3 regions of the Streptomyces cyclosori genome follow, and region 3 is predicted to be linked to each of the others. Evidence: riboswitches for the same ligand, from Rfam matches in the RefSeq annotation. Region 3 holds a riboswitch; each other region holds the start of a gene.

Evidence for each region. A riboswitch is a leader RNA that binds a small molecule or an ion and turns the genes downstream of it on or off. The one in region 3 is predicted to bind cobalamin.
Region 1: it holds a riboswitch for cobalamin, as region 3 does, so the genes downstream of both, AB5J87_RS02230 ((2Fe-2S) ferredoxin domain-containing protein) here and metE (5-methyltetrahydropteroyltriglutamate--homocysteine S-methyltransferase) in region 3, are expected to answer to the same signal.
Region 2: it holds a riboswitch for cobalamin, as region 3 does, so the genes downstream of both, AB5J87_RS24360 (CbtB domain-containing protein) here and metE (5-methyltetrahydropteroyltriglutamate--homocysteine S-methyltransferase) in region 3, are expected to answer to the same signal.

Annotation. Positions count from the first base shown of each region.
Region 1 is NZ_CP163520.1:502,866-510,110, reverse strand. It holds gene AB5J87_RS02250 (RNA polymerase sigma-70 factor) at 1-719, shown strand, start outside; gene AB5J87_RS02245 (SDR family oxidoreductase) at 724-1,464, opposite strand; gene AB5J87_RS02240 (response regulator) at 1,724-2,419, shown strand; gene AB5J87_RS02235 (sensor histidine kinase) at 2,416-3,555, shown strand; cobalamin riboswitch at 3,642-3,768, shown strand; gene AB5J87_RS02230 ((2Fe-2S) ferredoxin domain-containing protein) at 3,829-4,221, shown strand; gene AB5J87_RS02225 (hydrophobic protein) at 4,446-4,607, shown strand; gene AB5J87_RS02220 (glutamate--cysteine ligase) at 4,809-5,903, opposite strand; gene AB5J87_RS02215 (DUF6328 family protein) at 6,059-6,601, shown strand; gene AB5J87_RS02210 (ATP-binding protein) at 6,598-7,035, opposite strand; gene AB5J87_RS02205 (SigB/SigF/SigG family RNA polymerase sigma factor) at 7,245-7,245, shown strand, end outside.
Region 2 is NZ_CP163520.1:5,508,169-5,515,413, reverse strand. It holds gene AB5J87_RS24385 (DedA family protein) at 1-92, shown strand, start outside; gene AB5J87_RS24380 (DUF2277 domain-containing protein) at 225-455, opposite strand; partial or broken gene AB5J87_RS24375 (RNA-binding S4 domain-containing protein) at 537-890, shown strand; gene AB5J87_RS24370 (hypothetical protein) at 1,029-1,313, shown strand; gene AB5J87_RS24365 (CbtA family protein) at 1,645-2,415, opposite strand; gene AB5J87_RS24360 (CbtB domain-containing protein) at 2,434-2,658, opposite strand; cobalamin riboswitch at 2,692-2,828, opposite strand; gene AB5J87_RS24355 (DUF6879 family protein) at 3,125-3,859, shown strand; gene AB5J87_RS24350 (helix-turn-helix domain-containing protein) at 3,920-5,170, shown strand; gene AB5J87_RS24345 (DUF6415 family natural product biosynthesis protein) at 5,315-6,157, shown strand; tRNA gene AB5J87_RS24340 (tRNA-Val) at 6,270-6,341, opposite strand; gene AB5J87_RS24335 (hypothetical protein) at 6,511-7,245, shown strand, end outside.
Region 3 is NZ_CP163520.1:8,064,792-8,072,036, reverse strand. It holds gene AB5J87_RS35540 (PucR family transcriptional regulator) at 1-887, opposite strand, end outside; gene AB5J87_RS35535 (lipase family protein) at 1,132-2,487, shown strand; gene AB5J87_RS35530 (cysteine hydrolase family protein) at 2,560-3,147, opposite strand; gene AB5J87_RS35525 (GlxA family transcriptional regulator) at 3,222-4,202, shown strand; gene AB5J87_RS35520 (iron chaperone) at 4,302-4,643, opposite strand; cobalamin riboswitch at 4,806-5,028, shown strand; gene metE (5-methyltetrahydropteroyltriglutamate--homocysteine S-methyltransferase) at 5,199-7,245, shown strand, end outside.

The sequences.
Region 1 (7,245 bases), 7.6 Mb from region 3:
TGGCCACGGTCACCACCCGGCTGGCGATCAACGTGGCCCGGTCGGCGCGGGTCCGGCGCGAGGCGTACGTGGGGCCGTGGCTGCCCGAACCCGTCGACACCAGCCTGGACCCCCACCTCGGCGCCGAGCGCGGCGAGGCGCTGGAGCTGGCCGTCCTCCTCGTCCTGGAGAAGCTCAACCCCGTGGAGCGGGCGGCCTATGTGCTGCGGGAGGCGTTCGACTACGCGTACGCCGAGATCGCCGACATGCTGGAGCTCAGCCAGGCCAATGTGCGGCAGATCGTCAGCCGCGCCCGCAAGCGCCTCGCCGCCGAGCGGCGCGGCCCCGTCGACACCGCCCAGCACCGGCGGCTGCTCGAAGCGTTCGTCGCGGCGGCGCGGGACGGTGACCTCGCGGCGCTCGAAAGCGTGCTCTCGGCCGACGCCGTCGCCTACGCGGACGGCAACGGCATGCGCGGGGTGGCCCGGCTGGTGGTCGTCGGGCCCGAACGGGTGGCCAGGGTCAGCGCCTTCGCCAAGAAGTTCTTCCCCGGCGCCGAGTACCGGGTGGCGCAGGCCAACGGCCGCCCCAGCCTGACGCTCATTCAGAACGGCGTCACCGTCGCCCTGGTGGGCGTCACGCTGGGAGCGGACGGCATCGACCGGCTCTACTGGGTGCTGGCCCCCGACAAGCTCCGGGCGTACGAGCGGTCGGCCCATCGGCCCACCGCCCGTCCTTAGCCGGTCAGTTCCGCTTCAGCCACTCCTCGTAGCCGGTCGCCGAGGTGTGCGCGGAGTCGCCGCCCACCAGCACGCCCTCCGGCATGCCGGCGAACGGTCCGACCGTCTCGTCCACGACGACCGTCCGGCCGTCCGGCTTCGCCGCCAGGGTGATCTCACCGAGCCGGGGGAGCCCGAGGACGTCCGGACCCGCGATCTCGCGCACCGCGCCGGACGGCGCGCCCTGCGCGGCCTCGGCGACCGCCGCGGCGACGTCCGCGGAGGCGATCGGACGCAGCCGCGCGGACGGCAGCCGCACCCGGCCGTCCTGGGTGGACATGTCCATCACGGGAGCGATGAACTCGAAGAACTGGGTGGCGCGCACGATGCTGTAGGGGATGCCGCTCGCGCGCAGGGCCTCCTCCTGGGCGACCTTGGCGCGGTAGTAGCCGTAGTCGGGCACCCGGTCGACGCCGACGATCGACAGGACCACGTGGTGGCGCACGCCCGCCGCGCCCTCGGCCTCGAACAGGTTCCGCGCCGAGCGGGTGAAGAAGTCGAGCGCGGGCCCGTCCTCGAAGGAGGGGGAGTTCGACACGTCCACGACCACGTCCGCGCCGGTGAGGGCGTCGGCCAGGCCCGCACCGGTGAAGGCGTCGACACCCGTGGAGGGGGACGCGGCCACGACCTCGTGCCCGCGCTCGCGCAGCAGCGCCACCACCTGCGAGCCGATGAGCCCCGTACCGCCGACAACCACGATCTTCATCACGGTCTCCGTTCCGTTCGTCGATCCGGCTTCCGCCCGGCCCGGCGACAGCCGCCGGGCCGGTGCGTGAAGCACGTACACCAACGAGACAAGGCAGCCCGCACGTCTGTGACAGCGCGGGCGGGAGGGCCGGTCAGGGATGGCGTCGAGCCGAGGAGGGGTGCGGCCCGGCACCGGCCCGCGGGGTCGCGCGCACCGGCCGGAGTAACGCGCCCCGGCCCGGCGGGCGGTTCCGGCCCGTCCGCCCTAGGGTCGGCGTGTGGAGCCCGACCAGCGAGACGACGCGATCCGTGTCGTCATCGTCGACGACGAGTACCTCGTCCGGTCGGGGCTGCGTCTGCTGCTCGGCTCGGCACCCGACATCGAGGTGGTGGCGGAGTGCGGCGGCGGGGAGGCCGTCGACACGGTGGTCGCGCACCTCCCCGACGTGGTCATGCTGGACATCCGGATGCCGGACGTGGACGGTCTGACCGTGCTGCGCGGGCTCACGGAGGCGCTCGGTCCGCGGATGCCCGCCGTCAGCATGCTGACCACCTTCGACACCGACGAGTACCTGGCCACCGCACTGCGGGAGGGCGCGGTCGGATTCCTCCTCAAGGACACCGAGCCGGAACAGCTCACCCAGGCCGTCCGCGATCTCGCCGCCGGGGGCAGCACCCTGGACCCGTCCGTCGCGCGGGCCGTGGTGAGCGGCTACGTGGTGGGCAGCGACGGCGCGCGGGAAGCCGCCGACGCCGTCGCCCGGCTCACCCCCCGGGAGCAGGAAGTACTGGCCCTGCTCGGCCTCGGGCTGTCCAACCCCGCCATCGCCGAGCGCATGCACCTGGCGCACGGCACGGTGAAGGACCACGTCAGCGTCATCCTCGGCAAGCTCGGCGGAGTCAACCGCGTCCAGGCGGCCGTGGTCGCCGAACGCGCGGGCCTGACCAGGACCCCGCCGAGCGGTCCGGCATGAGGCCGCACCTGGCGCGGTGGACGTCCTCGCCCCGGGCCCGGCGGGCGTGGGTGCTGCTGGGCCCCGTCGCGCTGGCGGTCGCGGACACCTTCATCGGCGACGAGGGGTACACCGCCACGGACCGCGTCGCCCCGCTGGCCGCGGCGTTCGTACTCCTCGCCCGGCTGCGCCACCCGGTCGCCGTGCTCGTGCTGACGCTGCCCGGAACGTACTTGGACAATGCCTGGCTGGCCGGACTGATCGCCCTCTACACCCTCTCCTACCTGCGTCCGAAGCCCGGCCTGCTGGTGGTGTGCACCCTGCTCAACGCCCTCGCCTACTTCCTGCCCCACCCGCTGACCGCCGACGAGGTCAGCCGCCGCCTCGCCCAGGAAGGGTGGCTGGAGGTCCTGGTGGGCGCGCCCGTGGCGGCGCTGGCGCTCGGTCGGCTGCACGCGGTGCGCCACGAGCTGGCGGCCCGGCTCGGCGAACTCACCGCCAGCCGGGCCGAGAGCGACCGGCTGCTGGCCGAGCACGTCCTGGACACCGAACGGGCCCGGCTGGCCCGGGAGATGCACGACGTCGTCGCCCACCAGGTGAGCCTGATCAGCCTCCAGGCGGGAGCCCTGCGGACGAGCACGGCCGATCCCTCGGCACGGGACATCGCGGCCACGATCCGCACCCTGTCGGTGCGCACCCTGGAGGAGCTGCGCCACATGGTGGGCGTCCTGCGCGCGGCGGGCGGCGGCCGGGGCGAGCTGACCCCGCAGCCACGCCTGGCCGACCTGGACCGGCTCGTCGCCGACAGCGCGCTCGACATCACGGCCGAGATCGACCAACGGGCCTGCGCCCAGTGCCCGGAGGCGGTCGAACGGGCCGCCTACCGCATCGTCCAGGAGGCCCTGACCAACGTCCGCAAGCACGCGCCGGGCGCGCGGGTGGACGTCCGCGTGCGGTGCCGGGACGCCGAACTGGCCCTGGAGGTCCGCAACGGCCCGGCCGACCGCGGCGCCGATCCGCTGGACCTGCCGAGCGGCGGCCACGGTCTGGTCGGGCTGAGCGAACGCGTCCACCTCCTCGGCGGGTTCTTCACGGCCGGTGCGACGCGCGAGGGCGGATTCCTGGTCACGGCCACGCTCCCGCTGCGCCCGGCGTGACTCCGCACCTCCCTGCGGCACCACCCGCACGACTTGACCCGCCACGCCCCGGACGTGCGACGATGCGCCACGACAAGGCGACGCGGAACGAGGAAGCCGGTGGAAATCCGGCGCGGTCCCGCCACTGTGACCGGCGAGCGAACCCCGAACGGACCACTGCCCCAGCCGGGCGGGAAGGACGGGGGGAGCGAAGACCCGGGAGCCAGGAGACTCACCCGTCGCCTCCTTGACCCAGACCGGGGCGGATCTCCCCGGAGGAGGAGCGTGAGCGGCATGCCCGAGGGGCGACAGCGCCAACCCGGACGCGGCGGCGGGACCGCCGCCGATGCGGCCCCGTGCCGGATCGTGGTGTGCCGGGACTGCTGCTGCGGGACCGCCAAGGTGCCCGGGGTCGACCACGCGCGGCAGAAGGCGCGGCTGGCCGAGGGCGCGCCCGTACGCGTCTCGGCCTGTCTGGACGTCTGCGAGCAGGCCAATGTGATCGTCGTCCAGCCGTCGAGCGCCGCCCGCGTCGCCGGGGCCCGGCCGGTCTGGCTCGGCCTGGTCAACGACCCGGACGCGGCCGAGGACATCATCGACTGGGTACGGGCGGGCGGACCCGGTGTCGCCCCCTGCCCCGACATCCTCGACCTCTACACCTTCACCCCGCCCCGCAGGGCCCGCTGAGCCCGCCCGGCGGTCGCCCATGACCGTGAGCTGAAACCCAACAGCTCCGGCGCGAAACTCATGAACCCCGGCGGGGCGAACGAGTCGGCGACCGGCCGCCGCGCGGCTGCCGGTGATCACCACGGCCCGCGGAACCGCGCGCTGGGCGGGCGCCCCGGCAATTCCGGGGACGAATGCATGGGGGCCGGAAAAGGGGGAACCTGGAAAGCTGGAGGTTGATTTCCATGGTTCCATTGCTTCTCGTGCTTCTGCTGGCGCTGATCCTTTTCGGTGTCGGCTTCGCCGTCAAGATCCTGTGGTGGGTCGCGATCGTCGTTCTGGTGCTGTGGCTCATCGGCTTCGTGGCCCGGCCCAAGGGCGGAAGTGGTCGCTGGTACCGCTGGTAGGGCGATCCGGTGGTTCGCACCACGGATACGCGGGGCCGCCCGGGCGAGAGCCCGGGCGGCCCTTTCCGCGCCATTGCGCGACCCAGTCGCGAATTTCCTCGTCCCGCTTTGGACATTTCCCGGAGGGAATCTCGGGAAAGGTCCGGGCCGAATGCCGATCGACCGCTCTGCCGGACGCTCCCAACATGGCCGGTTCCGGCTTCAGTTCGGCAGGCTCTGGGTCGTGATGAGGTCGATCACCGCGGGAATTCCCCCCGCGGCCAGGGCCTCGCGCTGACGGCCCGCGCCCGTGCCCTGGCGCAGCAGCCGGTGGAGCAGGGCATCGACCTCCCGGGCGTCGCCCAGGGCGTCCAGGGCGGGGCCGAGGTGCTGGGTCAGCAGGTACAGCACGTCACCGCAGCTGCTCAGCTGCCCGGCCGGGGCGACCAGCATCCCGTTCAGACCGTCCCGGGCGGCCAGCCACGTGGCGGCCTGGAGCAGCTCCCCCGGACAGCTGGGCAGGGGTTCGGCGTCCTTCTGCTCACGGATGGCGGTGGCCACCAGCGCCCGGACGAGCCCGGCCAGCAGCACCGCGTCGTCCACCCGCAGCTGTACGTCCAGACAGCGCACCTCGACGGTGGGGTACCGGTCCGACAGCCGGGCGTGCCAGTACAGCTGGCCGTGGTCGAGGGCGGCGCCCGCGGTGACCAGCGCCTCCGAGCGGGTCTCGTAGTCGCGCAGACCGTCGAACCGGGGCGGGGGGCCGCTGACCGGCCAGCGGCCGAAGACGAGGGTGCGCCAGCTGGCGAACCCCGTGTCGTGGCCGTTGGCCAGCGGGGAGTTGGCCGACATGGCCAGCAGCGTGGGCAGCCAGACCCGGATCCGGTTGAGCACGGCCACGCCCACCTCGCGGTCCGGCACCCCGACGTGCACGTGCATGCCGTTGATCAGCTGTTCGTCGACCAGCCGCCCCGCGGCCGTACGCATGGCCAGATAGCGGGGGTACGGGGTGATGGGGACGGGCTTGCCGTCCACCACCGGCGCGGCGGCGACGGCCGCCAGCCGGCATCCCATGCGCTGGGCGGCGGCCCCCACGACGTGCCGCAGACGCACCAGATGGCCGCCCAGTTCCTCCAGGGTCAGGCAGACCGGAGTGGCGACCTCCACCTGAGCCATGAGCAGTTCGGGCTGCACTTCCCGGTCTGTGGCCGCCAGCCCCAGACCCGCAGCTTCGCGCACGTCCTCCGAGCGAGGGACCGGGTGACCCGTGACGGGGTCCACCAGCAAATATTCTTCTTCGACCCCAAACGTGAGCATGACCAGCGTGTACCCCGCCACCACCGCGCGAACCGGCGGGGCGCGGGCGGCTCCCCCCGATTGCGCCGCGCGCGGGCGGGTACCGGTGCGGGGCGGCCCGCACACCCCGGAGCGGTCCGCCACGCGGGCGCGCCGCGGAGTGTCAGGAGAGCACGATGAACGAGGACGACGACGGGGCGGGCCGGGCCGACGAAGGACGCGACGAGACCGCCGAAGGACGGGCCGACCGCAAGTGGGGCGATCTCATCCAGGAGGTGAGGGTCGCCCAGACGGGCGTACAGATCCTGTTCGGCTTCCTCCTCACCGTCGCCTTCACCCCCGTCTTCCGCGAACTGGGCCGCGTCGACCACGCCATCTACGTCTGCACGGTCGTCCTCGGCTCGGTGACGACGGGCGCGCTGGTGGCCCCGGTCTCCTTCCACCGGATCCTCTCCGGACGCCACATCAAACCGACCGCCGTCGTCTGGGCCTCCCGGCTCACCGTGGTCGGGCTCGTCCTGCTGCTGGCGACGATGACCTCCGCCCTGCTGCTGGTGCTCCGGGTGGCCTCGCAGGGCGGACACTGGCCCTGGCTGGTCGCCGCCGTGGTGGCCTGGTACGTGCTGTGCTGGTTCGCGCTGCCCCTGTGGGTGCGCCACCGCCATACGACGCCGGGGGCGCGCCGCCCTCTCGACGGGCCGGACAAGAACACGTCCTAGGCCGACGGGGACGCCGCCACCTCGATCTCGAACCACACGGTCTTGCCCCGCCCGCGCGGCACCCAGCCCCAGCTCGCCGAGAGCCGTTGCAGCAGGTACAGCCCGTGCCCCGACGACCTGGCGGCCCGGTGGCGGCCGTGCGGGCGTGGGCGCCGCGGACTGTGGTCGCTCACCTGGACCCACACCGTGGCGCCCCGGTGGTCGAGGCGGAGCTCGTAGGGGGCGTCACCGTGCGTGTACGCGTTGGTGACGACCTCGGAGACCAGCAGCAGCGCGTCCTCGGCGGCGGCCCGCCCGCCCGGTCCGTACGGGGAGTACCACTCGTCGAGGGCCTGCCGGGTGAGGTCCCGGCAGCGGGCCACCACACCGGGCTGCCCGTCGAGGCTGAACCGGCGGCTCCGCGACGCTTGTCCCGTTGCTTCGACACTCGCCATGGCAGACGACTTCCCGGCGTCTCCGCCACCGAACCGCGAATCCGGATAAAAGCTGGCAATACGGGCATAAGGTCATGAGGACGCTCGGACGACGGACCCCCCTGCCATCCGGCAGGGCAGGCCCCCGCCCCGTCGAAGGAGCTCTCTTGACCAGCACTCGCGCAGCACCCCTCCGCACGGCACCGCCGCCCACCCCCTCGGCGCCGCTGA
Region 2 (7,245 bases), 2.6 Mb from region 3:
GCATCTCCGTCTTCGCCCTGTTCGCCGCCGGGTCACTGGCCGCGTATGTGATGCGCCGCCCGGCCGCCACCGCCGCCAGCCCGGCCGCCTGAAACGGCGCCCACGGGCCCGTACGCGCCCGGCCGGTCACGCGCACGCGCGCACGCCCGGCGCCGCCCCTCGCGGGCGCCGCACGGCCGCGGTCGCGCCGACGCCGTCACACCGTCGCGGTCAGGCCGTCGCGGTCAGGCCGACGTCCTGACCGGCACTCCCCGTATCTCCAGTCCTTCGAGCAGCTCGGCCGTGGCCCGCGCGATCTCGTCGACCGCCCGGTCGAAGACCTCGCGGTTGTGCGCGGCGGGCGCGCGGAAGCCGGAGACCTTGCGCACGTACTGCAGGGCCGCCGCGCGGATCTCCTCGTCGGTGGCCTCTTCGGGGAGGGCCGGGGGCCTGAGCGTCTTGATGCTTCTGCACATGCCCCCAGTGTGACGGGTGCCACTGACAACGGCGGGTCTAGAGTCGGGGGCATGGCAGCAGAGGGGATCTCCGAGGGGCCCGTACGGATCGACAGCTGGATCTGGTCGGTGCGGCTCACCAAGACGCGCTCCATGGCGGCGACGGCCTGCCGCGCCGGGCACGTGCAGCTCAACGGCGAGCGGGTCAAGCCCGCGCACACCGTGAAGGTGGGCGACGAGGTGCGGCTGCGCCTGGAGGGGCGCGAGCGGATCGTGGTGGTCTCGCGGGTCATCCGCAAGCGGGTGGGCGCGGCGATCGCGGCCGAGACCTACGTCGACAACAGCCCGCCGCCGCCCGCGCGCGCCGATGTGCTCGCCGCCGGGGTGCGCGACCGGGGCATGGGGCGCCCGACCAAGCGGGACCGCCGGGACATGGAGCGGCTGCGGGGGCTGTAGCCGGGTCGCGGCCGGGGCGGAACCGGGGCGCGCGGTTGGCCAGAACGTAACTCGGAGGCCAACTCCCGCCCTCGCGGAGTAAGTTGGAGGGCCCTGGGGGCGAGGGGAGCCCCCGATCCGTCCCTAGAGGAACACGCCATGATCCTGTGGATGCTCGTACTGGCGCTGGTCCTGTACGGCTTCGGCTTCAGTCTCGGCGGCATCGTGCTGTGCGTCGCCGTGGTGGCCGTACTCTTCAGCGTCCCACGCCGTGGCCGCTCCACGGCACCGACCGGCGGCTCGTCCGGAGGCGGTGGCTCCGGCCGCGGCCAGGACAACGACTACCGGTCGTACCGCGACCGCCGGGACCGTATGGACCGGTGGGAGCGGCGTTATCGCAGGGAGCGGCAGCTCCGGCTGTTCTCGCTGCGCCGCCCGGACTGAACCGGCGGCCGGACCCGGCACCGACGTACCCGACGTACGAGGACCGGACCGGCACCGACGCGCACGGCGTACGCGCGGAACGACGCCCAGGGTGACCGGAGCGAGGTCACCGCGACCGATCCAGCGCCACCGGCACCGAACCGGCCCGAACCGGCACCGATCCAGGACCGGTCCGGGCCCAACCGGCACCGATCCAGTGCCGAACCGGCGCCACCAGCACCCGCCCGGCGCCGCCGCGCACGCTTAGGCGCCGGGCACGGCCCACGCGCGCGAGGGCCCCGGACCGAGCGGTCCGGGGCCCTTGTGCGTGCGCCGCGCGCCCGGCGCGGGCTCAGTGGGCGGACGCCGCCGGGCTCTTGGCGGCCGTGCCCGTGGCGGACCCGGCCGCGGCGGGCGCCGGCACCAGCAGCCGCTCGGCGAGATGGCCGAAGAGCAGCCCGAAGCCGGCCCACAGGGTGAGCTGGATGGCGAGGGCCGCGAGCCGGAACTGCCACAGCAGCATCGCCGGGAAGTCCTTCGGCACCTCGTTGACGGCGGGCAGGAACGCGTAGGCGAGCCCGACCGCGACCAGGAAGGCGCCCGCCGCGGCGACGGTCGCGTTCCAGTTGCCCAGGCGGGGTGCCAGCCGCTTGCCGAGGATCACGGCGGCGACGGCCAGCAGCACGCTCAGCGCGATCATCAGGAAGTACAGGGCGGTGCGTTTGCCGATGGTGTCGGGGTCACCGACGGACGGCGGGTTCGCCGGGTACTTCAGGAACGGCACCAGATAGACGGTGAGGAACGCGCCGAGCGAGACGAACGCCGCCGTGGCGCGCGCCCCGAAACGGCCGATGCGGCCGAGCGCGACGCAGAACGCGAGGGCGGCGATGCCGCCCACCGCCACGCCGAAGACCAGCACGCCGGTGGCGAGGCCGCCGGTGGACTGGAGCGTGCGGCTGAACACTTCCTCGCCGTGTTCGTGCGCGTGCGCGTCCTCGAACGAGATGGCCGAGTCGACGCGGGGCTCACCGAGGAGGTAGGCGACGACGAGCGCCAGCACGCCGGCCGCGAGGCCGGCGAGCATGCCGCGGACCAGGAGGGCCCTGACGGACAGGGAGTTCACGAGTCGGTACCCCTGGTCTCAGTGGCAGGGGAAGCCGAGCAGATGGCGCCCGTCGTGGAGCCACTCGTGCACGTTCTCACCCGACACGAGGCTCGTGGCGCCCTGCTCGGCGCCGACGAAGTAGAGCAGGACGAGCATGAGGATGCCGAAGAAGAGCGCCCAGGGGGCGATCGCCTTCAGGGTTATCGGGGTGATGGCGGGCGTCGCCGGCGCATCGGGCGCAGGGGCGGCGGAGAGTGCCATGGCAGAACCTCCTGGGGAACACGCGTCCCGGTCATTGGTGCCTGTGATGACGGTGGTGGGTCTGACTCTCCCGCCCTCGCCCCTGGGGAGGGGCTCGACCGGGTTCACAGTGGCGCGACCGTGCCGGAATTGCACCGGGCTTCCTTCACACCGTCCTTATGTCGACGTGACCGTACCGTGCGACGCCCCCCAACGCCATGGCGCACGGATGCACAACCCCCGCGCCAAGTGCGTGAACGCCGGTGTTCCGCTCGGCCCGTGGCCGTACGCGTGATGTTGATCTCACCGTGGGACGGGCCCTCGGGCCCGCCCGGACGGCAGGAGGCCCCCTCCGGCGGGCGGGGGGCTGCGGGGGCAGCGGCCCTGTGCAACCGATCCGGCCCGGATTCGCAATCCGCCGCAATCCGCACCCGGACCCACGTCGTCCACCGCATCCTGGTCCTCCATGCCGCAGATGGAGGACCCCATGACGCTCCGGTTCATCGGCACCACCAGTGACGACGGCAACTGCCCGGCCCTGTACGAGATCCCTGGGACCGGCGAGATCCTGGTCCAGGGCAACCGCGAGACCGACCCGGAACATCTGGTTCAGCTGCGTGACGTGCAGGCCAACGAGACGTTCGTCCGCGTGCCGCGCGACCTCCTCTCCCAGTACGCGCCCCGTACGGCCGCGCCCGGGCTCCAGCCGTTCTCTGCCATTGCCGCCCTGTTCAGGGAGTTCCGGCACACGGCTTGGCGACTGGAGACCCGCCGCGGCTACGCCACCGACCGCGACAGCGCCAAGTGGGCCCGCTGGCAGGCGGGCGAGGACATCGCCGCAGAGCCCCCGAACGCGTGGCGGGAGAACGTCGCCGAGCAGACCGCCGCCGGGAAGCGGTTCGAGCGGGTGCGGCTCCTCGACGAACCGGCCACGGACGGGCAGCGCTTCCTCCTCGCGAGCGCGCCGGGCAACAGGGCCGCAGGAGAGGACATCCGCTACCTCACACGCACCCGGGCCCGGGAACTGCGCCTGCCGGAACACGACTTCTGGCTCTTCGACTCCCGCGTCCTGGCCCGTTTCGCGTTCGACGAGAACGACGCCACGCTCGGCGTGTACGTCACCGAGGACCCGCCCGAGGTCCTGTCCGCCTGCCAGTCACGCGACGCGGCCTGGCACCACGCGGCCCGCAACCCGGGCGGTACGTCGACGGGGCTCACATGAGAGGGGCGCTGCCCCATACCCTGTGAAGCGACTAGCTGCACAGAGATGAAGGGCAAGCCCGTGTCATCTGCCGCTACCCCGGACCCCTACATCGACCCGCTCAAGTTCGGCCAGAGGATGCAGATCCTCCGCGAGCGCCGAGGCATGACCCGCACAGTCATCGCTGGGCTGGTCGGCATGTCGCCGTCCTGGGTCAAGCGAATCGAGAACGGCCAGCTCCAGCCGCCCGGGGTGGAAATGGTCATGCTCGTCGCAGAGGCTCTGCGGGTCCGCGACCTGGCCGACCTGACCGGCCGCCCGGACATGCACGTCGATCTGTTCATCGGCCCCGGGCACCCGCGGCTCGCAGCCGTACGGGCCGCCGTCGACGCGTACCCGCTCACCACGACCAGGGAGGCCCCGCCCGCCGCACACCTTCGAGCCCGGCTCGAACGAGCATGGTCGCAGCGGCACTCGGCGCCCAACCATCGCGAAGTCATCGGCGAACTGCTGCCGAGCCTCATCGAGGACGCGCAGCTCGCCGTGCGCCAGGCACGGCAGCCCGCCGAATGGCGGGCGGCGCAGGCAGTGCTGGCCGAGGTCTACTCACTGTCGCAGTTCTTCGTGGCCTACCAGCCCGACAGCAGCCTGCTGTGGCGAGTTGCCGAGCGCGGCATGGTCGCAGCCCAGCAGAGCGACGATCCCCACTCCGTGGGTGTCGCCGCATGGTTGATGGCGCAGGCGCACCGCGACTCAGGACCGGGTCATTACGACGCTGCCGACGCGGTCACGGACGAGGCCCTCCGGTATCTGGCACCTCTTCTGCCCGACGCGTCCGCTCCCGTGTTGGCGATCGCTGGAGCCCTCACGTTCGAGGCCGGGTACACGGCAGCCCGCCGCGGGGACAAGGGTGTCGCCTGGGGGCACTGGGACAGAGCACGGGAAATGGCCGGGCGTCTGCCGGCCGACTACTTCCATCCAGTGACGTCGTTCTCCCGCGCCATCATGGGCGCGCACGCGGTGACCGTGGCGGTCGAGCTGCACGCTGGTCCGGAGTCGGTGAGGCAGGCCGGGCGGGCGGACAGCGCGACGATCCCGTCCCGGCCGCGCCGGGCCCGGCACCGGATCGAGGAGGCGCGCGGATTCCGGCTGGACGGGCAGCCGGAAGTGGCGATCGCGGCTCTCGGCAAGGCGTTCGCGGCGGCGCCGGAGACGGTCCGCTACAACGGCTACGCGAAGTCGATCATCCTCGAAGAGGTGGAGTCGAAGGTCGGTGACCGGCGGCGCCGTGCGGCCGAGCTCGCCACGAAGGTCGGCCTGCTCGCCGCGTGAAGAGGGGACACGGATCGTGTCCTCTCCTCTGGGAGCACCCCCCTACGGTCGATGAGGAGGATCACTTCACCGACGAGGGGCTCCCGTGTTCGCCATTCCGATCTGCACAGGCCACAGCACCGACGTGACGGCGGTGATCTCGTCATGACGGACCAGGCCACCAGGTCGGTCTCCGACTGGCTCGCCTCCGCGCACCCCACCCCCGCGACCGCCCGCCAGGAGTGGACGAGGCACGGCCTCGCGCTGCTGCCCACCGGCCGCGTCTTCGGCGCCGTCCGGATCGGCGCCGCGATCATCCATGCCGCCGCACAGAGCGGCGACCCCGGAACGGTCGGCGCCTATCTGGCCCGCACGCTGGGCGGGCCCGTCATCCACGACGCCTACGCCGCGAGCGTCTCGTACTACGTCCTCGTACCGCCCGGCACCTGCGCCCACCACAACACCCCGGACGCCCAGCTGCTCACCCCCGGGACGACCTGGCTCGGCGTCCCCGCACCGCACCGCACCGCCCGGCCGGGACCGTACTGGATCTGCCCGCCCCGCCACCGCGAGGACCACTGCCCGCCCACCGGCATCGACGCCGTCATCCGCCTCGGCCGCCGCCGGGCCGCCGGACCCGGCGTCCCCGACCCCGTCCGGCCCGACCTGGACGGCATCGCGCTGGAGTGCCGGAGCCTCCTCGACGGGGCACCCGCCCGTGCCCGCACCCTGTCGCTGGACGACGCCGTCGTGCGGACACTGCGCTGCCGCGGGCACCTGATGGTGCTGCTGCCCGCCCTCCAGGACGCCGAGGCCCGCCTGGAAGCGGACGATCCCGCACGCAGCCGCACCCTCCTCGGCGTCACCGAGGCACACCGCCAGCTCGGCCTCGACAGCGCGGCGGAAGACCTCTCGCAGCAGTACGCCCACGCCCAGCGCCTCGCCAGATGCTGCGTCGACACCGTACGGCTGCTGCACACCCTCGGTACGCCGACAGCGTCCCGATGACCGCCCCCGGGCGGGGGGGACCCCGGTGGATTCCGCTCACGGAAACGGCCCCTCAGTCGATCAGGACTGAGGGGCCGTCACACACGCTCCCACCTGCTGGGGAGCGTCACGGTGGGCATGGACGGTTTCGAACCGCCGACATCTGCTTTGTAAGAGCAGCGCTCTACCCCTGAGCTACACGCCCGTGGCACATCCGTGGATGAGGGAACAGCGTACATGGCGTCCGGGCCGGGGCCGCAAACCCATGGGCGCGGCGGGTGGGACGGGGCCGGGTGCGAACTAATCGGGCGGTGTGTTCGTCAGTACCAGGTGGGAGAATGAACCCGCAGGCGGACACGGCACGGGAGAGGGATGTGACGGCGACACACGCGCGGCCGGACAGCGGAGCCGGTGCCCCCGTCCCCGGACCCGTGACGCGGGCCGCGAGCGCGCGGCGGGTCGTCGCCGACACGCTGGCGCTGGCCGCCCTGCCGCTGGTGCTGGGCGCCGCGCTGCTGCCCGGCGCGTTCGCCGGGGGCGGGACGCGGCGGTGGTTCGGGGGGCGCGGCGAGAGCGTGCGGGCCGACGCGCAGGCCGCCAAGGACGCGGCTGCCGCCGCCTTCTACGAGCTGGACACCGCCCAGCGCGATCTGCGGATCTCCATCGAGACGATCACCGCGGTGGACGGTTCGCCGCGCGCCCGCAAGGCCGTGGACGACTTCGCGGCGCTCGGGCGCCGGATCGACGAGGTCAGCAACGACTACATCACCGCGGTGGACGCGCACGACCTGGACCGCGACGACCTGGACGCCTCGGTGGCCTCCCGGGCCCGCGGCGAGCTGACCCGGGCCAAGGACGACCTCGTCCGGGTCAAGGGCGAGCTCGACCGGTTCGAGCAGAGCCTGGGCCCGCTGCTCTCCACCGCCGAGGCCCAGCTGGCGCGGCTCGCCCCGGCCGTGGAGCGGGCGCGACAGGCGCTCCTCGCCGCGAGCACCGCTCTCGATTCGGTGCGGGCGTCCGGACTGAGAGCGGACGATCTGGCCGCCCGGCTCGCGGCCCTCGCGCCCGAGCTGACCAGGCTCAACCAGGGCGCCGGACAGCACGGCGTG
Region 3 (7,245 bases):
ACCCCCTCGGGCGCCGCGGTAGTCGCCGCCGCCAGCAGTTCGGCGCCGCACATCCGGCCGAGTTGCTCGACCAGATCGCACAGCCGGGCCCGGTCCGCCGGGCCGAAGTCGGCGGCTGCGGTCGCGTACGGGATGAGGACCAGCCCGCCCGCGCCGGACAGGACGGAGAGCGGAACGCCCGTCGTCTGGCGCTGGATCTCATGGCGCAGGCGCCGGAGTTTGCGGCGCGCGGCGACCGCGTGGTTCACACCGGGGACCAGTTCGTCCGGGTGCGGCCCCACCGCGATGCTCAGCACCAGGTAGCTGGCCGGCAGTTGGATGCCCGCCCGGTCCGCCGCGCCCTGGGGACTGCCGCCCTCCAGCAGCCGCGACAGCAGCGACTGCAGCGCGACCTGCTCGTCGCTCAGCGCCGTCTGCCGCTCCTGCACGTACCCGGCGGCCACCTCGCAGCTCACCAGCCGCAGATACGCGAGCATTTGGCGCTGCACCAGCAGTACGTCGGCCAGGTCACCCGGTTCGGCCGCCGAGAAGACCTGGGCGGCGCACTCTTCCGCCCCGAGGTGGTAGGCGCCGACGACGGCCTCCAGCGGTACGCCCTCGTCGGCGCGCCGGGCCGACGACTCGCGGACGGCCGCGGCCTCCGCCTGTCCGGGCATCTCCCCGGTGGACAGGACCGCCGCGAAGCTCCGTATACCGAGGGTCACCTGCTTGGCGATGTCGCCGCCGAGGTGCTCCGCCGGCAGCGTTCCGTATACGGGGAGCCGCTCGACCAGCCGGATCATCACGGCGCGCTCCAGCGCACCGGCCGCGTCCTGGAGCCGCTTGTGCACCGGCACGCCGCCGAACCGCGGCACTCGGTCCCGTTCCACCGCGTTGGAGCCGGTCACAATCCACCTCGCACATCTCTGTTCCCCACCCCGGAGACTTGGCCGCTGACCGGCACCATGATGTTTCCGGGACATCACCTACTGGTTGGTAACACGACTCGCTAGTGGATGACCAGATGTGGCAGGGCCTCGGCCGCATCGTTCACGAAATCCCCTGCCGGGGGCCCGCCCGCCCCGGCCCGACGTACCGCGTACCGGACCCCCAGCCGGTGCGTCGGACCCCCACCCAGGAATCGAGGAACGCATGTCCAAGGCAGCCGTCCGCCTCCTCTCCATCGCCGTCGCCACGGCCGCGGCCATGGCCGCCGTCCCGGCCGCCACCTCCGCCGCCGCCACTCCGGCCGCCGCCAGGACCTCGGCCTCGGCGTCGGCCAGCGACTCGTTCTACGCGTATACCGGCAGCGAGCCGCTGTCCTCGTTCGCGCCGGGCACGGTCCTGAAGACGCGGACCCTGCCGTACCACGTCCTCGGCATCCCCACGCCGCTCAAGGCGGTCCAGCTGCTGTACCGCACCACCGACGCCCAGGGCCGCCCGGCCGCCAACGTGACCACGGTGGTGCGCAGCCTGACGGGTGACAGCAGCAAGGCCGTCTCCTACCAGTCGTTCTACGACTCGCTCAACCCGGAGGACAGCCCCTCCCGCGCGATCGCCGGCGGTGTCACCCTGGGCGGCACGATCCCCAACGCGGAGTCCCTCCTCATCGCGCCGCTGCTGCTGAAGGGTTACAACCTCGTCATCCCGGACACCGAGGGGCAGCAGGCGAACTTCGCCGCCGGGCCGGAGTACGGCACCAACACCCTGGACTCCATCCGCGCCGCCACGAAGGCGGCCGAGACCGGGCTGGACTCCCACACCTCGTTCGGCCTCATCGGCTACTCGGGCGGCGCCATCGCGACCAACTGGGCCGCCGCGCTCGCGCCGAGCTACGCGCCGGACGTGAACCGCCGACTGGTCGGGTACGCCGAGGGCGGCCTGCTCGTGGACCCGGCGCACAACCTGAAGTACGTCGACGGCTCGCTGGTCTGGACCGGCGTCATCCCCATGGCCGTCATCGGCGTCTCGCGCTCGTACGACATCGACCTCAAGAGCTACCTCAACAGCTACGGCCTGAGCGTCTACAAGGACCTGGAGCGCGGCTCGATCATCAACGCGCTCGGCCACTACCCGGGGCTGACCTGGAAGAAGATGGCCAAGCCGGAGTACGCCAACCCCAACTCGATCCCCGCCTTCGTGACGGCGATGAACAGGCTCAACCTCGGCTCCGCCGCCACCCCGACCGTCCCCGGCTTCATCGGCCAGGGCAACGGGGGTGTCTTCGAGGGGACCTTCAGCAACCGCTCGGGCATCGGCACGGGTGACGGTGTGATGGTCGCGGGCGACGTGCGCTCGCTCGCCCGTCAGTACTGCGCCACCGGCCGCTCCGCCGTCAAGTACAACCAGTACGAGCTGCTGAGCCACACGGGCGCGACCGTCGCCTGGGCGCCCGTCGCGCTGGGCTGGCTCAACGACCGCTTCGCCGGCCGCACGGCCCCGTCCGACTGCGGCCACATCGCCGGCGGCAACTCGCTCACCCCGGAGGAGCCCGCTCCGCTGTCGTGATGCGATGCCGTCGCACGGCGGGACAGTGCCTTCCCGCCGTGCGACGGCATCTCATGGTGTACGGACCGGCGCTCAGGAGCGGGCGGCACCGATCAGTTCGGCGGTCGTCACGACCTGGGCGAAGCCTCCGCCGTGGAGCGAGACGGCGCTCGCCTTGGCCAGTTCGTCGGCCGTCAGGCGCCAGCCGTTGGGGCCGGTCAGGTCGAAGGTGTGGGTGGCGTCGAGCGCGACCAGGACGTCGTAGCCGAGGTTGCCGCCCATACGTGCGGTGGTCTCCACGCACATGTTGGTCTGGATGCCGACCAGCACGACCTGGTGGATGCCCGCCGCCTTCAACCATTCGTGGAGGTCCGGGGTGCCGTAGAACGCCGAGTTCACGGACTTGGTGACCAGCAGTTCCGGTCCGCTCCCCTTGCCGCGCCGCTCCTCGACGTACTCCTTGAAGCCGTTGCCCTCGGATCCGCCGCGCAGGGGCGAGCCGGGCTTGTCCGAGTCGTGGCGCACGAAGACGACGGGACGGCCCGTGTCCTGCCAGGCCGTGATGAGAGCGGCGATGTTGCCGTCGGCGGCCGGGTTGTCGCGCGGGCCCCAGAACTCCGACTCGTCGAAGCCCTTCTGCACGTCCACCACTACCAGCGCTGCGTTCCGTGTGATCTCCATGCCCACGATCCTGCCGCCCCGCCGCACAGGATCCCAGAAGGCAGGAAGACAGCGATCGATGGTTTACTGCCACCATGACCCGACCGGCGGCGCCGCACCGCATCGCCCTGCTCGCCTTCCCCGGCATCCGGGCCTTCGACGTCTCGGTGATCACTGAGGTGTGGGGCGCGGACCGCACCGACCGGGGCGTGCCCGCCTTCGAGCTGCGCAGGGTCGCCGCCGACCGCACGCCCGTGCCGATGCGCGGCGGGCTCGAGCTCACTCCCGACCGCACTCTCGCCTGGCTGCCCCGCGCCGAGTTGATCCTGGTCCCGGGCCTGGACGACCACGTCACTCCCGCCCCCGAGCCGGTCCTCGCGGCGCTGCGTCGCGCCCATGCGCGGGGCACCACCATCGCCGCACTGTGCGGCGGCGCCTTCACCCTCGCGCAAGCGGGACTGCTGGACGGGCGCCGGGCACTGACCCACTGGGCCCTGGCCGACGAACTGCGGGCCCGCCACCCGCAGGTGAGGGTCGAGCCGGACGCCCTGTTCCTGGAGGACGGCAACGTGTGGACGTCCGCCGGTACCGCGGCCGGCATCGACCTGTGCCTCCATCTGGTGCGCACCCAACACGGCGCGGAGGCGGCGTCGACGGTCGCCCGCTCCATGGTCACCGCCCCGTTCCGGACCGGCGCCCAGGCCCAGTTCATCGAGCATCCGACTCCGCCCGCCGACCGCGACGCCGACTCCCTTGCGGCGGCGCGCGCCTACGCCCTGGCCCACCTCGACGAACCGCTCTCCGTGGCCGACCTCGCCGCCCGTGCCGGGATGTCCCCGCGCTCCTTCGCCCGGCACTTCGCCTCGGCCACCGGCACCACCCCGCTGCGCTGGCTGCTGGACCGCCGGGTCGCGGCGGCCCAGAAGCTCCTGGAGCGCACCGACCTGTCCATGCCGGAGGTCGCACGGCGTGCGGGCTTCGGCAGCGAGGTCACCATGCGCCAGCACTTCGCGTCCCGCCTGGCCACCAGCCCACAGGCATACCGGGCGGCGTTCGCCACACCGGACGGACCCTGATCACGCGGTCGCCGCGTCAGCGGACGCGGTCCGAGGCCCGCTCCAGAAGACCGGCTGCCCGCCCCGCGCCCGCCTGCCCACTCAACCGTACGCGCGCCCTCACGCTGCCAATGAGGCCCGGACGAGGCCGCCCAGCTCCTCGTCGCTGAGCTCCGCCGCATCCTGCGAGCGCAGCCGGATCGTCCCCTTCCCGCTGGCGAGACCGGGATGGCGTGCGATGAAACCGGCCGCCCGGTCCTTGTCCCATCCGTAGAGCGAGATCCCGTGCCGCCACACTCCGACATGCAGCTTTCGGCCGCCGACCCGATAGGTCGGCATCCCGTAGGACAGGACAGGGTTCACCTGGGGAAACACCGTCACGATCAGCCGGTGCACCCGGTCGAACAGCGCACGGTGCTCGGGCGCGATGCCGTCGATGTAAGCCTGTACGTCAACGTCCATGCACCCAGTCTGACCGGAATCCTCCGCCCGTTCCCGTCATCGGCGGCCACGAGGATCCCCAGCGGCACCGTGCAGGGCATCCCGCACCCCCGGCTCGCCCCAAGTGCGCGGTCCCACAACCCGGATGCCGGATCACGCTCTTCTTTTCCGGCAGTACCCCGTAGGGTGGTCATTGCAGCTGGTTCGCCCTGTCCGCCAGACAGGCGCGTCGTAAGAGGGAACCCGGTGGGAATCCGGGACTGCCCCGCAGCGGTGAGCGGGAACGACCGCCGTCATACGCACTGGGCCCGGCCGGGTCTGGGAAGCGACGGCCAGTAGGTGTCCGCCGGGAGACCGGCAGGCGTGCCCGCGAGTCCGAAGACCTGCCCGTTGCCCGCGTACGGACCGTTCCGTGCGCGGACATCCCGGTGACCTCGTGGGCGGGTCGGCGTACATACCAGACGGAACAACCGTGCCTGTTGCCGCGCGGGGTCGTTGCCGTCCGGTTCGTCATTCCCTTCGCGCTCACGTCCCGTCTCCGGGATCTCAGGGATTCATCTCGCGAAGGAGATCTCCGTGACCAGCACGTCCGCAGCCGCGGCAGCACGGGCCACCGTGTACGGCTACCCCCGCCAGGGCCAGAACCGGGAACTGAAGAAGGCCATCGAGGGCTACTGGAAGGGCCGCACCACCGCCGACGCCCTCCGTGCCACCGCCAGCGACCTTCGTCGGGCCAACTGGCAGCAGCTCGCCGAGGCCGGCATCGACGAGGTGCCCACCGGCGACTTCTCGTACTACGACCACGTCCTGGACACCACCGTCATGGTGGGCGCCGTCCCCGAGCGGCACCGCGGAGCGGTCGACGCCGACGCCCTGGACCGCTACTTCGCCATGGCGCGCGGGACCCAGGAGGTCGCTCCGCTGGAGATGACCAAGTGGTTCGACACCAATTACCACTACCTCGTACCCGAGTTGGGCCCGGACACCGTCTTCCTCGCGAACCCGGCCAAGCAGGTCGCGGAGCTCAAGGAAGCCATCGCCCTGGGACTGACCGGCCGCCCCGTACTGGTCGGTCCGGTCACCTATCTCCTGCTCGCCAAGCCCGCCCCCGGCGTGCCCGCCGACTTCGAGCCGCTCACCCTCCTGGACCGGCTGCTGCCCGTGTACGCCGAGGTCCTCGCCGATCTGCGCGCGGCGGGCGCGGAATGGGTCCAGCTGGACGAGCCCGCTCTCGTCGAGGACCGCACCCCGGCCGAGCTGAACGCGGCCGAGCGCGCCTACCGCGAGCTGGGCACGCTCACCGACCGGCCGAAACTGCTGGTCGCCTCCTACTTCGACCGGCTGGGCGACGCACTGCCAGTCCTGGCCAAGGCTCCGGTCGAGGGCCTCGCCCTGGACTTCACCGAGGCCGCCGCCGCCCACCTGGACGCCCTGGCCGCCGTCGGCGGACTGCCCGGAAAGCGCCTGGTCGCCGGGGTCGTCAACGGCCGCAACATCTGGATCAACGACCTGCGGAAGTCCCTGTCCACGCTCGGCACCCTCCTCGGACTCGCCGACCGGGTCGACGTCGCCGCCTCCTGCTCGCTGTTGCACGTACCGCTGGACGCCTCCGCCGAGCGGGACATCGAGCCGCAGATCCTGCGCTGGCTCGCCTTCGCCCGGCAGAAGACCGCCGAGATCGTCACCCTGGCCAAGGGGCTGGCCCAGGGCACCGAAGCGATCACGGCCGAACTGGCCGCCAACCGCGCCGACCTGGCCTCCCGGGCGAACTCCCCCATCACCCGCGCCCCGGCCGTCCGCGCCCGTACCGAGGCCGTGACGGACGCCGACGCACGCCGTGCCCAGCCGTACGCGGAACGGGCCGCCGCCCAGCGCGCCCACCTCGGACTGCCGCTGCTGCCGACCACGACCATCGGCTCCTTCCCGCAGACCGGCGAACTCCGGACCGCCCGCGCCGACCTGCGCGCCGGACGCATCGACACCTCCGGCTACGAAGAGCGCATCAAGGCCGAGATCCAGGAGGTCATCGCCTTCCAGGAGAAGACCGGCATCGACGTCCTGGTCCACGGCGAGGCCGAACGCAACGACATGGTGCAGTACTTCGCGGAACAGCTGACCGGCTACCTCGCCACCCAGCACGGCTGGGTGCAGTCCTACGGCACCCGTTACGTCCGCCCGCCCGTCCTGGCCGGTGACATCTCCCGCCCCGAACCGATGACCGTGCGCTGGACGTCCTACGCCCAGTCCCTGACGGCCAAGCCGGTCAAGGGCATGCTCACCGGCCCGGTCACCATGCTCGCCTGGTCCTTCGTCCGCGACGACCAGCCCCTCGGTGACACCGCCCGGCAGGTCGCCCTCGCCCTGCGCGACGAGGTGCGGGACCTGGAGGCCGCCGGCACCTCCGTGATCCAGGTGGACGAGCCCGCGCTGCGCGAGACGCTGCCGCTGCGCGCCGCCGACCGGCCCGGCTATCTCACCTGGGCGACGGAGGCGTTCCGGCTCACCACCGCCGGGGTCCGTCCGGACACCCAGATCCACACCCACATGTGCTACGCCGAGTTCGGGGACATCGTCCAGGCCATCGACGACCTCGACGCCGACGTCATCAGCCTGGAGGCGGCCC